DNA from 2 places in the Arthrobacter sp. NPDC058192 genome. Region 1 is predicted to be linked to the other one. Evidence: riboswitches for the same ligand, from Rfam matches in the RefSeq annotation. Region 1 holds a riboswitch; the other holds the start of a gene.

Region 1 (6,597 bases):
TTGTACGCCACGATCCGCTCGGCGATCTGCTCAGGCGTGCCGATCAGCTGGGTCTTGAAGCCGTCGTTGTACTGGACCAGGTCCTCGAAGCTTGAGTCGGCCCACATGCCTTTGCCGTCCTTGGTGGACGGTCCGGCTTCCTGCACGGCGGCGCGGAACCCCTCGACGGCGGGCTTGTGCGCCTTCTCGACGATCTCGCGGAGGGTGTCGCGGGCTTCCTTTTCGGAATCGCGGGCGATCACGAAGCCGTTGAGGCCAAACCTCGGGGACGGGAGCCCGGCAGCGCGGCCGCTTTCTCCTGCGGAGGCGACAACGCCTGCGATGTTCTGCTTGAACCCCTCTAGGTCCTTGCCGTTGGAGAAGTACCAGTCGGCCACGCGGCCGGCGGTGGCCTGCGCCGCGGTGGAGTTGCCGCCGAAGAAAATCTCCGGATGGGCCCGGCCGGGCACCTCCACCGGGGCCGGGTTCAGGGTGAAGTCGGTGATGTTGTAGTACTTGCCGGACTGGCTGTATTCCTGCTCGGTCCAAAGCCCGCGGAGGACCTTGATGAATTCCTCGGTACGGACGTAGCGCTCGTCGTGCTCTAGCCATTCGAGACCGAAGTTCTCGAACTCCGCCTTGAGCCAGCCCGAGACGATGTTCACGGCGGCGCGGCCGTTGGAGATGTGGTCCGCGGTGATGATGAACTTCGCCAGCACGCCGGGGTGCCACATGCCGGGGTGGACGGCGGAGATCACCTTGAGGCGCTCGGTGGCGGCCAGCAGGGCCAGGCTGAACGAGGTGGCCTCGTGCTGCTTGTCCGCGCCGTAGGAGGCGGCGTACCGGGTCTGGGTCAGGGCGTATTCGAAGCCGGAGTTTTCGGCGATCCGGGCCAGCGTCTTGTTGTATTCGAAGTCCCAGCCGGTGCGCTGTTCGATGGTGGAAACCACCAGGCCGCCGGAGACGTTGGGAACCCAGTAGGCGAATTTCAGGGGTTCGGAAAGTCGGGCGACGTTGCTGATTTCACTCATGAGTGGTCCTTTGCTTCCGGGGTATTTCGGGTGCGCAGCACATCCTGGATGTCTGCGATGGATGGTTCGTTCTGGAGCGACGTGGTGTCCCCGAGCGTGGTTCCGTCGAACAGCTGGGTCAGCAGCCGGCGCATGATCTTGCCGCTGCGGGTCTTGGGCACATCGGGAACGACGACGACGTCGCGCGGCTTGGCGATCGGCCCGATCGCTTTCGCGACGTGGGCTTTCAATGCGGACGCTATGTCCTCGGTGGTTGCCGAATCCTTCAGCACCACGAACGCGACGATCGCGTGGCCGGTCTTGGGGTCCGCGACCGGGCAGACGCCGGCCTCCACCACGTCCGGGTGGGAGACGAGCGCCGACTCGATCTCGATGGTGGAGAGCAGGTGTCCGGAGACGTTGAGGGTGTCATCGACCCGCCCGAGGATCCAGATGTCGCCGTCGTCGTCGTACTTCGCGCCGTCACCGGCCAGGAACCAGCCCTGTTCGGCGTATTGGCGCCAGTACGAATCGAAGTAGCGGCGCGGGTTCCCCCAGACCGTCCGGGCGATCGCCGGGCCGGGGGAGTCCACCACGATGAAACCCTGAACGCCCGGCGCAACCGTATTGCCGGCGTCGTCCACAATGCGTGTGCTGACGCCGGGCAGCGGGCGGGCCGCGCAGCCGGGCTTGAACGCGGCGTCCGTCGGTGCGGGGGAGAGGATGGTGGCGCCGGTTTCGGACTGCCACCAGGTGTCCACGACCGGGGCGGTGCCGGCGCCGATGTTGGCCCGGAACCAGCGCCAGGCCTCGGGGTTGATGGCCTCGCCCACCGTGCCGAGCAACCGGATGGAGGAGAGGTTGTACGTCTCCGGGACGCCGGCCGGGAACCAGCCCATGAGGGAACGGACCAGGGTGGGCGCGGTGTAGTACTGCGTGACCCCGTAGCGTTCGATGATCTCGAAGTGCCGGCCCGGGTGTGGGGTGTTGGGTGTGCCCTCGAAGATGACCTGCGTGGCGCCGTTGGAGAGCGGGCCGTAGAGCTCGTAGGTGTGCGCGGTGACCCAGGCGAGGTCGGCCGTGCACCAGTGCACGTCCTGGTCCCGCAGCGCGGGGTCGGGGTTGCTGAACAGGTGCTCGAAGCTCCAGGACGCCTGCGTGAGGTAGCCGCCGGAGGTGTGAACGAGGCCCTTGGGCTTGCCGGTGGTGCCGGAGGTGTACATGATGAACAGCGGCGTCTCGGCGTCGAACGCTTCGGCTTCGTGGACGTCGGAGGCGGTCCCGACTGCGTCGTGCCACCACACGTCGCGGCCCGCGGTCATCGGGACGGTCCCGAGCTCATCCGTCGGGGTGGTCCGGTTGACCACCAGGACGTGCTCGATCGCGTTGTCGCCGGAGACGGCGGCATCCGCGTTGTCCTTGACCGGCACGGCGGTGCCACGGCGGAACTGTCCATCAGTGGTAACCAGGAGCTTGGCGCCGGTGTCCTCCACCCGGAACCTCAAAGCCTCGGCGGAGAAGCCGCCGAAGACCAGGGAATGGATGGCGCCGATGCGGGCCACGGCAAGCGTAATGATCACGGTTTCGGGGATGACCGGGAGGTAGATGACCACACGGTCGCCCTTGGTGATGCCCAGGTCCAGGAGGGCGTTGGCGGCCTTGGACACCTCGCGCTGGAGTTCGGCGTAGGTCACGGCACGGCGGTCACCGGGCTCGCCCTCGAAGTGCAGGGCCACCTTGTCTCCGCGCCCCGCCGCTACATGGCGGTCGACGCAGTTGTAGGCGACATTGAGCCTGCCGCCTTCGAACCAGGTGATCTGCGGGCCGGTGCCGGCCTCGATGTCGGCCGGGACGCGGCGGTGTGCGGTGTGCCAGGGCTTGCCGCCGTCTGTGGGACCGGCCGGCAGGTCCGCCCAGTCAAGACGGAGGGCCTGGGTTTCCCAGAACGCAATCGACTCAGCCTGGAGGGTCCCTGCAGTGGCTGCGCCGCTGTGCCGGGGGGTGGTGCCGCGGTGACGCGCCGGTCCGTCAATGGGGACGCCGTGCACTGCGCCGTCCGTGGGCTCGGTCAGGGACCATCCCGAAGAGCCGCGAGAGGAGCCGGGCGCGTCACGCAGCCCTGCTTCGTTCGCCGTCGCGTCCGAAGGGGTTTGGAGGGTTGCCTCGCCTGGAGTACGGGCAAGGGTGGGCAGGGCGGAAGAAATCTCAGGGGTCATTGCAGCACTCCATCGGTCCTGGCAGTAGCACCTCGTGTTCGCGTGTTCTCCACGGGAACCGTTCAGCGGGAATGGTCGTCCCACGTCACCGGGGTTGCTGCGGCTTCATCGATCCAGGTCTCTCGGCCGCTCGGGATGGTCAGTATCAACTAGAGCCGAGTTGCACGATTCCGCCAAATCGGCGTCTTCGGGGCTGTAATATTCGTTCATCGAGGCCGCTGGTGCGGTGTTTCATTCATTTGTTCGGCCCTGCGTCCGAATCGCTGCAGGCGTAGGCTGAAGGCATGACTCACGTTAACGATCCGGCAGTCATTGACCGCCTCATGCGAACCAAAGGCGTGTGGGCGGTGGTCGGTCTCACCACCAATGAGTGGCGTTCAGCCTATGACGTTTCCCTCTACGTCCGGGACCGGATGGGAATGGAGATTATCCCGGTCAACCTGCCCGGCGACGATGTCCACGGCGAGAAGGGCTACCGCTCACTGGCGGAGATCCCAGACCAGAAACACCCGATCGACGTCGTTGACTGTTTCGTCAACTCGCACAAGGTCGGGGCCGTCATAGACCAAGCCATCGCAGTTGGTGCCAAAGCGGTCTGGCTGCAGCTGGGCGTGTTCGATGACGCCGCGGTGGAGCGCGCCAAAGCCGCGGGACTGGACGTGGTGGTGAACGCGTGCCCGGCCCGCGAAGGGTGGCACATCGGCATCTAGCTGCCCCCAATAGCGTGAGGGAAAAGTCGGTTACAAAATGTGACCGGCTTTTTCCGTTTCCGTCATGTGCCGTGTGAGATGGGGTGGTAACCATCCCGAGCGGCCGAGAGATCTGGCTCAGTGACGCCGCAGCAACCCCCTCCTTGAGGAAGGTGCTACCGCCAGGACCGATGGAGAACCTCTGTGTTCCGTAGGCTCATCGGCTTCGCCTAGCGGAGCCGGGGCCCAAGGCTCAGGGCTTTCCTCGGGCGAGCCCGAAGGAATTCATGAACACGCAGGCAGCGGCGCGACCCCAAGCAGGTGATGACCTGTGATTGAGATCCAGAACGTCACCACGACCTTTGACTCGGCGGGCGGCCGCTTCACGGCCGTTGACGATGTCAGCCTGCACATCAAGCGGGGCACCATCCAGGGCATCATCGGGTTCTCCGGTGCCGGAAAGTCCACGCTGCTGCGAAACATCAACCTCCTGGAGCGTCCGACATCCGGACGGGTCCTTGTGGACGGGGTTGACCTGGTGACCCTCTCCGACGCCGAGCTCCGGACCAAGCGGCACGACATCGGCATGATTTTCCAGCACTTCAACCTGCTCAACAACCTCACAGCCCAAGAAAATGTGGAGCTGTCCCTGAAGTTCGCCGGCGTGGGCAAGGCAGAACGCCGCCGCCGCGCCGCCGAAACCTTGGCCATTGTGGACCTCGCCGACAAAGCGTCCACGTATCCGACCAAGCTCTCGGGCGGCCAGAAGCAGCGCGTGGCGATCGCCCGTGCCTTGGCCACCGGGCCCAAGGTGCTGCTCTGCGACGAGCCGACGTCGGCAGTTGACCCCCGCACGACGTCGTCGGTCCTGCAGTACCTCGCCGACGTCAACGCCGAATTCGGCATCACCATTGTGGTGGTCACCCACGAGATGAACGTCATCAAGGCGATCGCCGACAACGTCGCTGTGATGGAAGACGGCCGGGTGGTGGAGCGGTTTGATCTCACCGAACTCCAGCGCCCCGACTTCCACCCGGCAACGTCGATCGGCCGCTACTTGATCTCCGATGAGATCCAGCTGGACCGCTCCGGAAGGGACGCCGCCCACACCACAGTCGCTTCGGAGGACCTGATCAATGTTTGACCGCATACTGGAAGTCCTGCCCGAAATCGGCGTCGCCATGGGGCAGACCCTCACCATGCTCCTGGTGGCCATTCCGCTGGCCGTACTCCTCGGCACACCCCTGGGTGTCCTGCTGTACACGATCGGTCCCAACGGGCTCAAGCACAAGCCAAAGCTGCACCGAGTCCTGGACGGACTGGTCAACCTGCTCCGCTCGTTCCCGTTCCTGATCCTGCTGATCGCCATCATTCCCGTCACCAGGTTCATCGTCGGCACCACCATCGGCACGGCCGCCGTCATTGTTCCGCTGAGCATCAATGCCATCCCGTACTTTGCCCGGTTCGTGGAGCAGAACCTCAGCCAGCTCGGCGGCGGAGTGGTTGAGGCGGCCCGGTCCATGGGAGCCAGCCGGTCCCAGATCGTGCGCGACGTCCTGATTGTGGAGGCCAAGCCAGGCATCGTCAGTTCCATCACCATCATGACCGTCAGCTTTATCTCGTACTCGGCGATGGCCGGCCTGGTGGGCGGCGGCGGCATCGGAGACTTCGCGATCCGGTACGGCTACTACCGCTACGAAACGCCGCTCATGATTACGGCGATTGTCCTGATGATCCTGCTGGTCACCCTCGTTCAGCTGGGCGGCTCCTACATCGCCCGGCGCCTGGATAAGCGGCTCTGACCAAAGGCTCTACTTGCGGCGGTGACAAGCGGCTCTCACGAGGGCCCCTGACCGGCTGCGACCTTCCCCCCTCCCAGCACACAGCGGAAAGCACCCCATGACTTCAAACGCCAGTACCCGCTTCGACGGACCCCGCCCCCGCCTGCTGATCAGCGCCTTCGTGATGAACACCACCAGCCACATCATGGGCGGGCAGTGGCGGCGCCCGGAAGCACAGCAGCACCGGTTCAACGAACTCAAGCTCTGGACCGACCTGGCCCGCCAGCTCGAAGACGCCAAGTTCGACGCGATCTTCTTCGCCGACGTCGCGGGTCTCTACGGCGATTACGACGGCGGGTGGGCATCGCTGCTGAAAAAGGGCCTGCAGGTGCCGTCCAACGACCCGCTCATTCTGCTGTCCGCCCTTGCCACCGGAACCCGGGACATCGGCCTCGCCGCGACGTCGTCGGTGATCCAAAGCCACCCGTTCCAGTTCGCCCGGCAGATGTCCACCCTGGACCACCTCAGCGACGGCCGGGTGGCCTGGAACATCGTCACCAGCGTGCTGGAAAACGCCCACAAGAACTTCAACGCCACCGAGCTGACCAAGCACGACGAACGCTACGACTGGGCCGACGAATATGTCGAGGCCGCCTACAAGTTGTGGGAAGGCTCCTGGGCAGACGATGCTCTGCTCGGCGACAAGGACACCGGTGTCCACGCCGACCCGGAGAAAGTCAGCAAGATCTACCACCGCGGGCCCCGGTATTCCATCGACGGGCCACACCTCTCGGCGCCCTCGCCGCAGCGCACCCCGGTGCTCTTCCAGGCCGGGAGCTCCGGCCGCGGCCAGCAGTTCTGCGCCGCCAACGCCGAGGCCACCTTCACCCTCGCGCCGAACACGGACGTTGCGGCGAAGTAC
Region 2 (6,597 bases), on a different contig from region 1:
ATCCGAACCGGACTCGCCCTCGCGGAAGCGGTAGAAGAAGTGGCCGTAGGCGTTCCGGAGCTCCTTCTGGTCCTCGATGTCGCCGGCGATCTGAAAGTTCGCCCAGTCCTGCTCGCGCAGCCGCGGCTCCTCGATGACCCGTTCCACGAGCGGGCCGAGATCCAGCGCCTCCAGCGTCTGGTAGGCGCGCAGGTAGGGGGACACGTAGACACACACCCGCCGGCCGTCGAGCTGGCGGCGGACCTCTTCCCCGGCGGCCCTCGCCTGCTGCAGTCCCAGCGGAGTCAGCGGAATCCGGTAGTCCGGAACACGGTTGTAGATCGAGGTGTCGGCATTGGCGGCGGACTGCCCGTGCCGGATCATAATGATTTTCCGGGGCGCACTCATAGACCCCAAGCATAGGGCTCGCACCAGGCCCGCGACGCGGCGGGACTGAACCAGCCGGTGCCGCGCGGGCACCAGCAAACTATCGGCTACTGTTGGCAAGATAGGAACATGCTGGTTCCCTCCCGCCGTCGGCTGCGGTTTGAAGTCTTGATTGTCCTGGGACTGTCCCTGGGGCAGTCCGCGGTGTACTCCGTGGTGCAGCTGCTGGACAAGATGACCAGGGCGCCGCTGGCCCAGGGCACCTCGACGCTGAACCGGTCGCAAAGCACGCGGGAATACTTCGACCTCACCTACCAGCTGCTGGACATCGTCTTTGCCCTGGTCCCCGTGGCGCTCGTGATCTACTTCCTCACCGAGCACTGGCCCGCGGGAGAGCGTGGCACCTCGGCGTTCCGAAGGATCGGTTTCGACTTCGCCCGGCCCGGCAAGGACCTCCTGCAGGGCCTGGGGCTCGCCGCGGCCATCGGGATCCCGTCCCTGGGACTCTACGCCGCCGGCCGGGCGCTGGGCATCACGACGTCGATCATCCCGAGCGCACTGGACGCGTACTGGTGGACAGTGCCGGTGCTCGTCCTGTCCGCGATCCGGCACGCGGTGGTGGAGGAAGTGATTGTGGTGGCCTACCTGCTGGACCGGCTCGGGAAGCTGGGCTGGAGCATGCCCGCGGCCATCGCCGCCAGCGCCGTGCTCCGCGGCAGCTATCACCTCTACCAGGGGTTCGGGCCGTTCATCGGCAACGCCGTGATGGGCGTGGTCTTCGCCCTCGTCTACACCCGGACCAAGCGGATCATGCCGCTCGTGATCGCCCACGCCATCCTGGATACCGTGGCGTTCGTGGGATTCAGCCTGTTCGGCAGGGCGGTCGGCCTGGGCTGACGGGCGGGCCGGCCGCCGGGACGGCCGTTAAAAGGAATTCGGCCGCCATCTTGCGGGTGACAACGTTGGCACCTGCAAGATGGCGGCCGAAGCTTGTGGCAGCCGGAGCTTTAGATCGTGACGGCCCCGGTGGTGGTCTCAAACGTGACGGAGAGGATTCCGGGCGTGCCGTGCGGTGCGATCCAGTGCACGGCCACGTCGTCCAGCGGCTTCTCCACGGGTTCGCCCAGCCATTCCGTCACGCGCTCTGCCGAGCCGGCAATGGTCAGCGCTGACATTTTGACCTCGCTGGCGTAGGCGTTGGAGGGGTGAAGCTCCGGGTCGCCCTCCCACTTGAGCATGTAGGGCACCTGGGGGTCGGCGATGAGCCCCAGGATCCCGATCTGCTTCCAGACCAGTTCGCGGCCGTCGGGGAACTTCCGGTTGCCATTGACGGCCAAGCGGCCGAGTCGGTCCTCGAACGGGGCAAGGTCGTCAACTTCGACGCACCAGCCCATCCAGCCGCCGCCAGCCTCCGAGCGGGCCCGGACTGCCTGGCCGAAGGGCGCCTTGTCCGACGCCGGGTGGTTCAGGACCTCGACGACTTCCAGGTACTTGTGTCCGGCGAGCGGGATAATCATGTTGCGGGTCCCGAAACGGGGGTGGACTCCACCCTTCACGGCTTCGACGCCGAGGGCAGATGCAATACGTTCAGTGGTGGCTGCCAAGCCATCGTGTTCACAGGCGTAAGAGACGTGATCCATGCGCATGACCTCATCTTGGCATTTTGTGATGGACCTCTCAGCTTAGGGTGACCTTCCCAACGTGGGATGTCCTCCCGGTGATGTCGGCCAAGTCAGCATAGGCCGCGCCAGTCCGGGGATTGCCGGCCGGCATCCCGGGTGCAGACAGCCGTTGGGTGCCTGGAAAAGCCGTCATCTTCATCTTTGTCACAAAGCTATCCAGCGGTCTTCGGCCGTTCCTACACTGATAGCCAAGGTCATGAGTGCCAGCGCACAGCCCCGGCTTGCTGGCCGGCAACCCTCGTATCGCGGTGGGGTGCCCCGGGTGAAGACCCGGCCTTCCGGCGTCCGCCGGAGGGCAAGCGCGGCGCCTGCGCCGGTCCGGGCCGACGGCCCCGTCCGGTGCTGTGCCCAGTTCCTCGAGGAGCATCAATGTCGACTGCCTGGTCCTTTGAAACCCGCCAGATCCACGCCGGCCAGGAGGCGGACCCCGCCACCGGCGCGCGGTCCCTCCCGATCTACCAGACGACGTCGTTCGTCTTCCCCAGCGCCGAAAGCGCCGCGAACCGCTTCGCGCTCGCCGAAATCGCCCCCATCTACACCCGGATCGGCAACCCCACCCAGGACGCTGTGGAACAGCGCGTGGCCAGTCTGGAAGGCGGGCTCGCGGCCCTGCTGCTCAGCTCCGGCCAGGCCGCCGAGACCTTCGCGATCCTCAACATCGCCGAAGCCGGGGACCACGTGGTGGCCAGCCCGAGCCTCTACGGCGGAACCTACAACCTGCTGGCCCACACCCTGAAGAAGTTCGGCATCTCCGTGACGTTCGTGGCGGACCCCGACAACCTGGACCAGTGGCGGGACGCCGTCCAGCCGAACACCAAGCTGTTCTTCGGCGAAGTGGTCTCCAACCCCCGGCAGGACGTGCTGGACATCGAAGGCGTCTCCAAGGTGGCGCACGAGGCCGGCGTGCCGCTGATCGTCGACAACACCCTCTCCACCCCCTACCTCATCCGCCCGATCGAGTGGGGCGCGGACATCGTCGTCCATTCCGCCACCAAGTACCTCGGCGGCCACGGCGCCGCGATCGCCGGTGTGATCGTCGATTCCGGCAACTTCGACTTCGGCAAGGACCCTGGCCGGTTCCCCGGCTTCAACACCCCGGACCCCACGTACAACGGCCTGGTCTACGCGCGCGACCTCGGCAAGGACGGTGCACTGGGCGCCAACCTCTCCTACATTCTCAAGGCCCGGGTCCAGCTCCTGCGCGACCTCGGCTCGGCCGTGTCCCCGTTCAACGCCTTCCTCATCGCCCAGGGCATCGAAACGCTGAGCCTGCGGGTCGAACGCCACGTGGCCAATGCCACCAAGGTTGCGCAGTGGCTGGAGGAACGGGACGACGTCGAATCGGTCGCCTACGCCGGGCTGCCGTCCAGCCCCTGGTACGAGCGCGGACGCAAGTACGGGCCGCTGGGGACCGGCGCCGTCGTCGGGTTCAATATCGCCGGCGGGGCCGAGGCAGGCAAGCGGTTTGTCGATGCCCTTGAACTGCACTCGCACGTCGCGAACATCGGCGACGTCCGCTCCCTGGTGATCCACCCTGCGTCGACCACCCACAGCCAGCTCTCCGCCGAGCAGCAGGCCGTGGCCGGTGTGACCCCGGGGCTGGTGCGGCTCTCGGTCGGCCTGGAGCACATTGACGACATCCTCGCTGACCTCGACGCAGGATTCCGGGCTGCCAAGGGCGCGTAGCCAACCGCCGTGCTGTCATACGGAAGTCACAATCTTCGTCATTTCCGCACCCGGTTTCGTACACTCGTACAAGGTCATGAGTGCCAGCGACAGCCCCGGCTTGCTGGCCGGCAACCCTCCTTTTGCGGCGGGGTGCCCCGGGTGAAGACCTGGCCTGCCGGTCTGCTGACGGCGGGCAAGCGCGAAGATAGGTCCTCAGATGACGATTGCCCTCAACCGCAGCGGTGAACCCCAGACCATACCGTCCCGCAACGGTGCCGCCGGCCGCACGGAGGCCCCGCAGGGCACGGCCTTCCGGGCGCCGGACGGGATCGTCCAGTACGTGCGGATCGGTGATCTGCAGCTCGAATCCGGCGTCACCCTGCCGGACGCGGTCCTGGCCTTCGAGACGTGGGGGACCCTGAACGCCGACGCCTCCAATGCCGTCCTGATTGAACATGCGCTGACGGGCGACACCCACGTCACCCGCGGTGCCAGCGAGGAACCCGGCTGGTGGGAACAGCTGGCAGGTCCCGGCGCCCCCGTGGACACCGACAAGTATTTCGTCGTGTCGATCAACATCCTGGGCGGCTGCTCGGGTTCCACGGGCCCCTCCTCGCCCGCCCCCGACGGCCGGCCGTGGGGATCGAGGTTCCCCCTCGTCACGCTGCGGGACACCACCGCGGCTGAGGCGCGGGCGGCTGACGCCCTGGGCATCGACTGCTGGTTTGCCGTGCTCGGCGGCTCGCTGGGCGGTGCCCGCGCCCTGGAGTGGGCGGTCACGTACCCCGAACGGGTCCGGCGCTGCGCCGTGATTTCCGTCGGCGCGAGCAGCACCGCCGAACAGATTGCCTTCGCGCAGGCCCAGACCCTGGCCATCCGCCAGGACCCCCACTACAACGGAGGGGACTACTACGGCGGTCCGGAGCCCGAGGCCGGACTCGCGCTCGCCCGCCGCATCGCACACATCACCTACCGCTCCGCGGCAGAGCTCGATGGCCGGTTCGGCCGGAACGCCCAGGGGTCCGAGGCACCGCTGGCTGCCGGACCACTGGGCGGCCGCGGCCGTTATCAGGTGGAAAGCTACCTGGATCACCAGGGCAGCAAACTCGCCCGGCGTTTCGATGCCAACAGCTACATCGCCATTACCGAAGCGCTCATGAGCCACGACGTCTGCCGCGGGCGTGGAAGCCTGCAGGAGTCCCTGGCGGGGGCCACCGCCGAGTTCCTGGTGGCGGCCGTTGACTCGGACCGCCTGTACTTTCCCGCCCAGTCCCGGGCGCTCGCCGAGGCGCTTCCCGGCTGCCCGGATCTGCACATGATCGAGGCGCCGATCGGCCACGACGGCTTCCTGACCGAAATCGGCCAGCTCAGCGGCCAGCTGCGGGAATGCTTCTTCGGCTAGGCAGCAGTGCGGCACGTGTGCATTTTTGCAGACGCGCTCTGCGCTAATGGCCGTTGAGACTCCGCGCGGCAACGACCATACTCGTGGGTAATGGCGCCGTGTGCCACACATCACACGCGTGCTGAGCCCAATGGTCCACAGGGTGTCGACGACGACACCGAAGGAGTCACGATGAGTACGGAAAACGCCGCCGCAAGGGGCGAAGAAACGGTCGACGTTAAAGCGTCCGGCCTGAAGAAGGTAGTGGCCGCCTCAATGGCCGGGACCGTGGTGGAGTGGTATGAGTTTTTCCTCTACGCCTCCGCCGCCACCCTTGTCTTTGGCAAGATGTTCTTCCCGAATACGGGGTCGGAACTTGACGGCATCATTGCCGCATTCGTCACCTACGCGGTGGGCTTCGTTGCCCGCCCCATCGGCGGCATCGTCTTCGGGCACTTCGGCGACAAGTTCGGCCGGAAGCAGCTGCTGCAGCTGAGCATCATCCTGGTCGGCGTTGCCACTTTCGCGATGGGCTGCCTCCCGACCTTCCAGCAGATCGGCTACTGGGCCCCGGCCGCGCTGGTCTTCCTGCGCTTCGTGCAGGGCTTCGCCGTCGGCGGTGAATGGGGCGGCGCCGTCCTCCTTGTCGCCGAGCACAGCCCGAACAAGTCCCGCGGCTTCTGGGCCAGCTGGCCGCAGTCCGCTGTCCCGATGGGCAACCTGCTCGCCACCGCGGTGCTGTTCATCCTGTCCTCGGTGCTGTCGTCGGCGGACTTCCTGAGCTGGGGCTGGCGCGTGGCGTTCTGGCTCTCCGCGGTGATCGTGATCATCGGTTACTACATCCGCACCAAGGTCCAGGACGCGCCGATCTTCCTCGAAGCCCGCAAGGAAGTTGTCGTGGAGAACAAGGGCTACGGCGTCGCCGAGGTCTTCCGCCGCTACCCGCGCGGCGTCTTCACCGCCATGGGCCTGCGCTTCGCCGAGAACATCCTCTACTACCTGGTTGTGACCTTCTCCATCACCTACCTGAAGGTCGTCGTCCAGACCGACACCACCCGCATCCTGCTGCTCCTGCTGGTGGCACACCTCGTCCACTTCTGCGTGGTCCCGCTCGTGGGCCGGCTCTCGGACTCCCTGGGCCGCAAGCCTGTCTACATGGCCGGCGCTGTCCTCGGCGCGACGTGGGGCTTTTTCGCCTTCCCGATGATGGACACCAAGAACGACCTCACCATCCTCGCCGCAATCACCATCGGCCTGCTGTTCCACGCGCTGATGTACGCCGGCCAGCCGGCGATCATGGCGGAAATGTTCCCGACCCGGATGCGGTACTCGGGCGTCTCCCTGGGCTACCAGGTGACCTCGATCGTGGCCGGCTCGCTGGCGCCGATCATCGCGACGGCGCTGTTGAGCCAGTACAAGTCCTCCGTGCCGGTGGCCATCTACCTGCTCATCGCCTGCGCCATCACTGCCGTGGCCGTGTTCTTCCTGAAGGAAACCCGC

What was found. A riboswitch is a leader RNA that binds a small molecule or an ion and turns the genes downstream of it on or off. The one in region 1 is predicted to bind S-adenosylmethionine.
Region 2: linked by a shared signal. The riboswitch ahead of ACFVVK_RS16655 (bifunctional o-acetylhomoserine/o-acetylserine sulfhydrylase) and the one ahead of ACFVVK_RS18635 (methionine ABC transporter ATP-binding protein) in region 1 are both predicted to bind S-adenosylmethionine.

What each region holds. Positions count from the first base shown of each region.
Region 1 is NZ_JBHVVJ010000021.1:23,190-29,786, forward strand. It holds gene sfnG (dimethylsulfone monooxygenase SfnG) at 1-1,010, opposite strand, end outside; gene acs (acetate--CoA ligase) at 1,007-3,205, opposite strand; gene ACFVVK_RS18630 (CoA-binding protein) at 3,490-3,915, shown strand; SAM riboswitch class I at 4,003-4,092, shown strand; gene ACFVVK_RS18635 (methionine ABC transporter ATP-binding protein) at 4,226-5,038, shown strand; gene ACFVVK_RS18640 (methionine ABC transporter permease) at 5,031-5,696, shown strand; gene ACFVVK_RS18645 (NtaA/DmoA family FMN-dependent monooxygenase) at 5,794-6,597, shown strand, end outside.
Region 2 is NZ_JBHVVJ010000017.1:53,583-60,179, forward strand. It holds gene ACFVVK_RS16640 (histidine phosphatase family protein) at 1-387, opposite strand, end outside; gene ACFVVK_RS16645 (CPBP family intramembrane glutamic endopeptidase) at 496-1,263, shown strand; gene ACFVVK_RS16650 (VOC family protein) at 1,374-2,012, opposite strand; SAM riboswitch class IV at 2,241-2,356, shown strand; gene ACFVVK_RS16655 (bifunctional o-acetylhomoserine/o-acetylserine sulfhydrylase) at 2,418-3,734, shown strand; SAM riboswitch class IV at 3,807-3,922, shown strand; gene ACFVVK_RS16660 (homoserine O-acetyltransferase) at 3,934-5,118, shown strand; gene ACFVVK_RS16665 (MFS transporter) at 5,290-6,597, shown strand, end outside.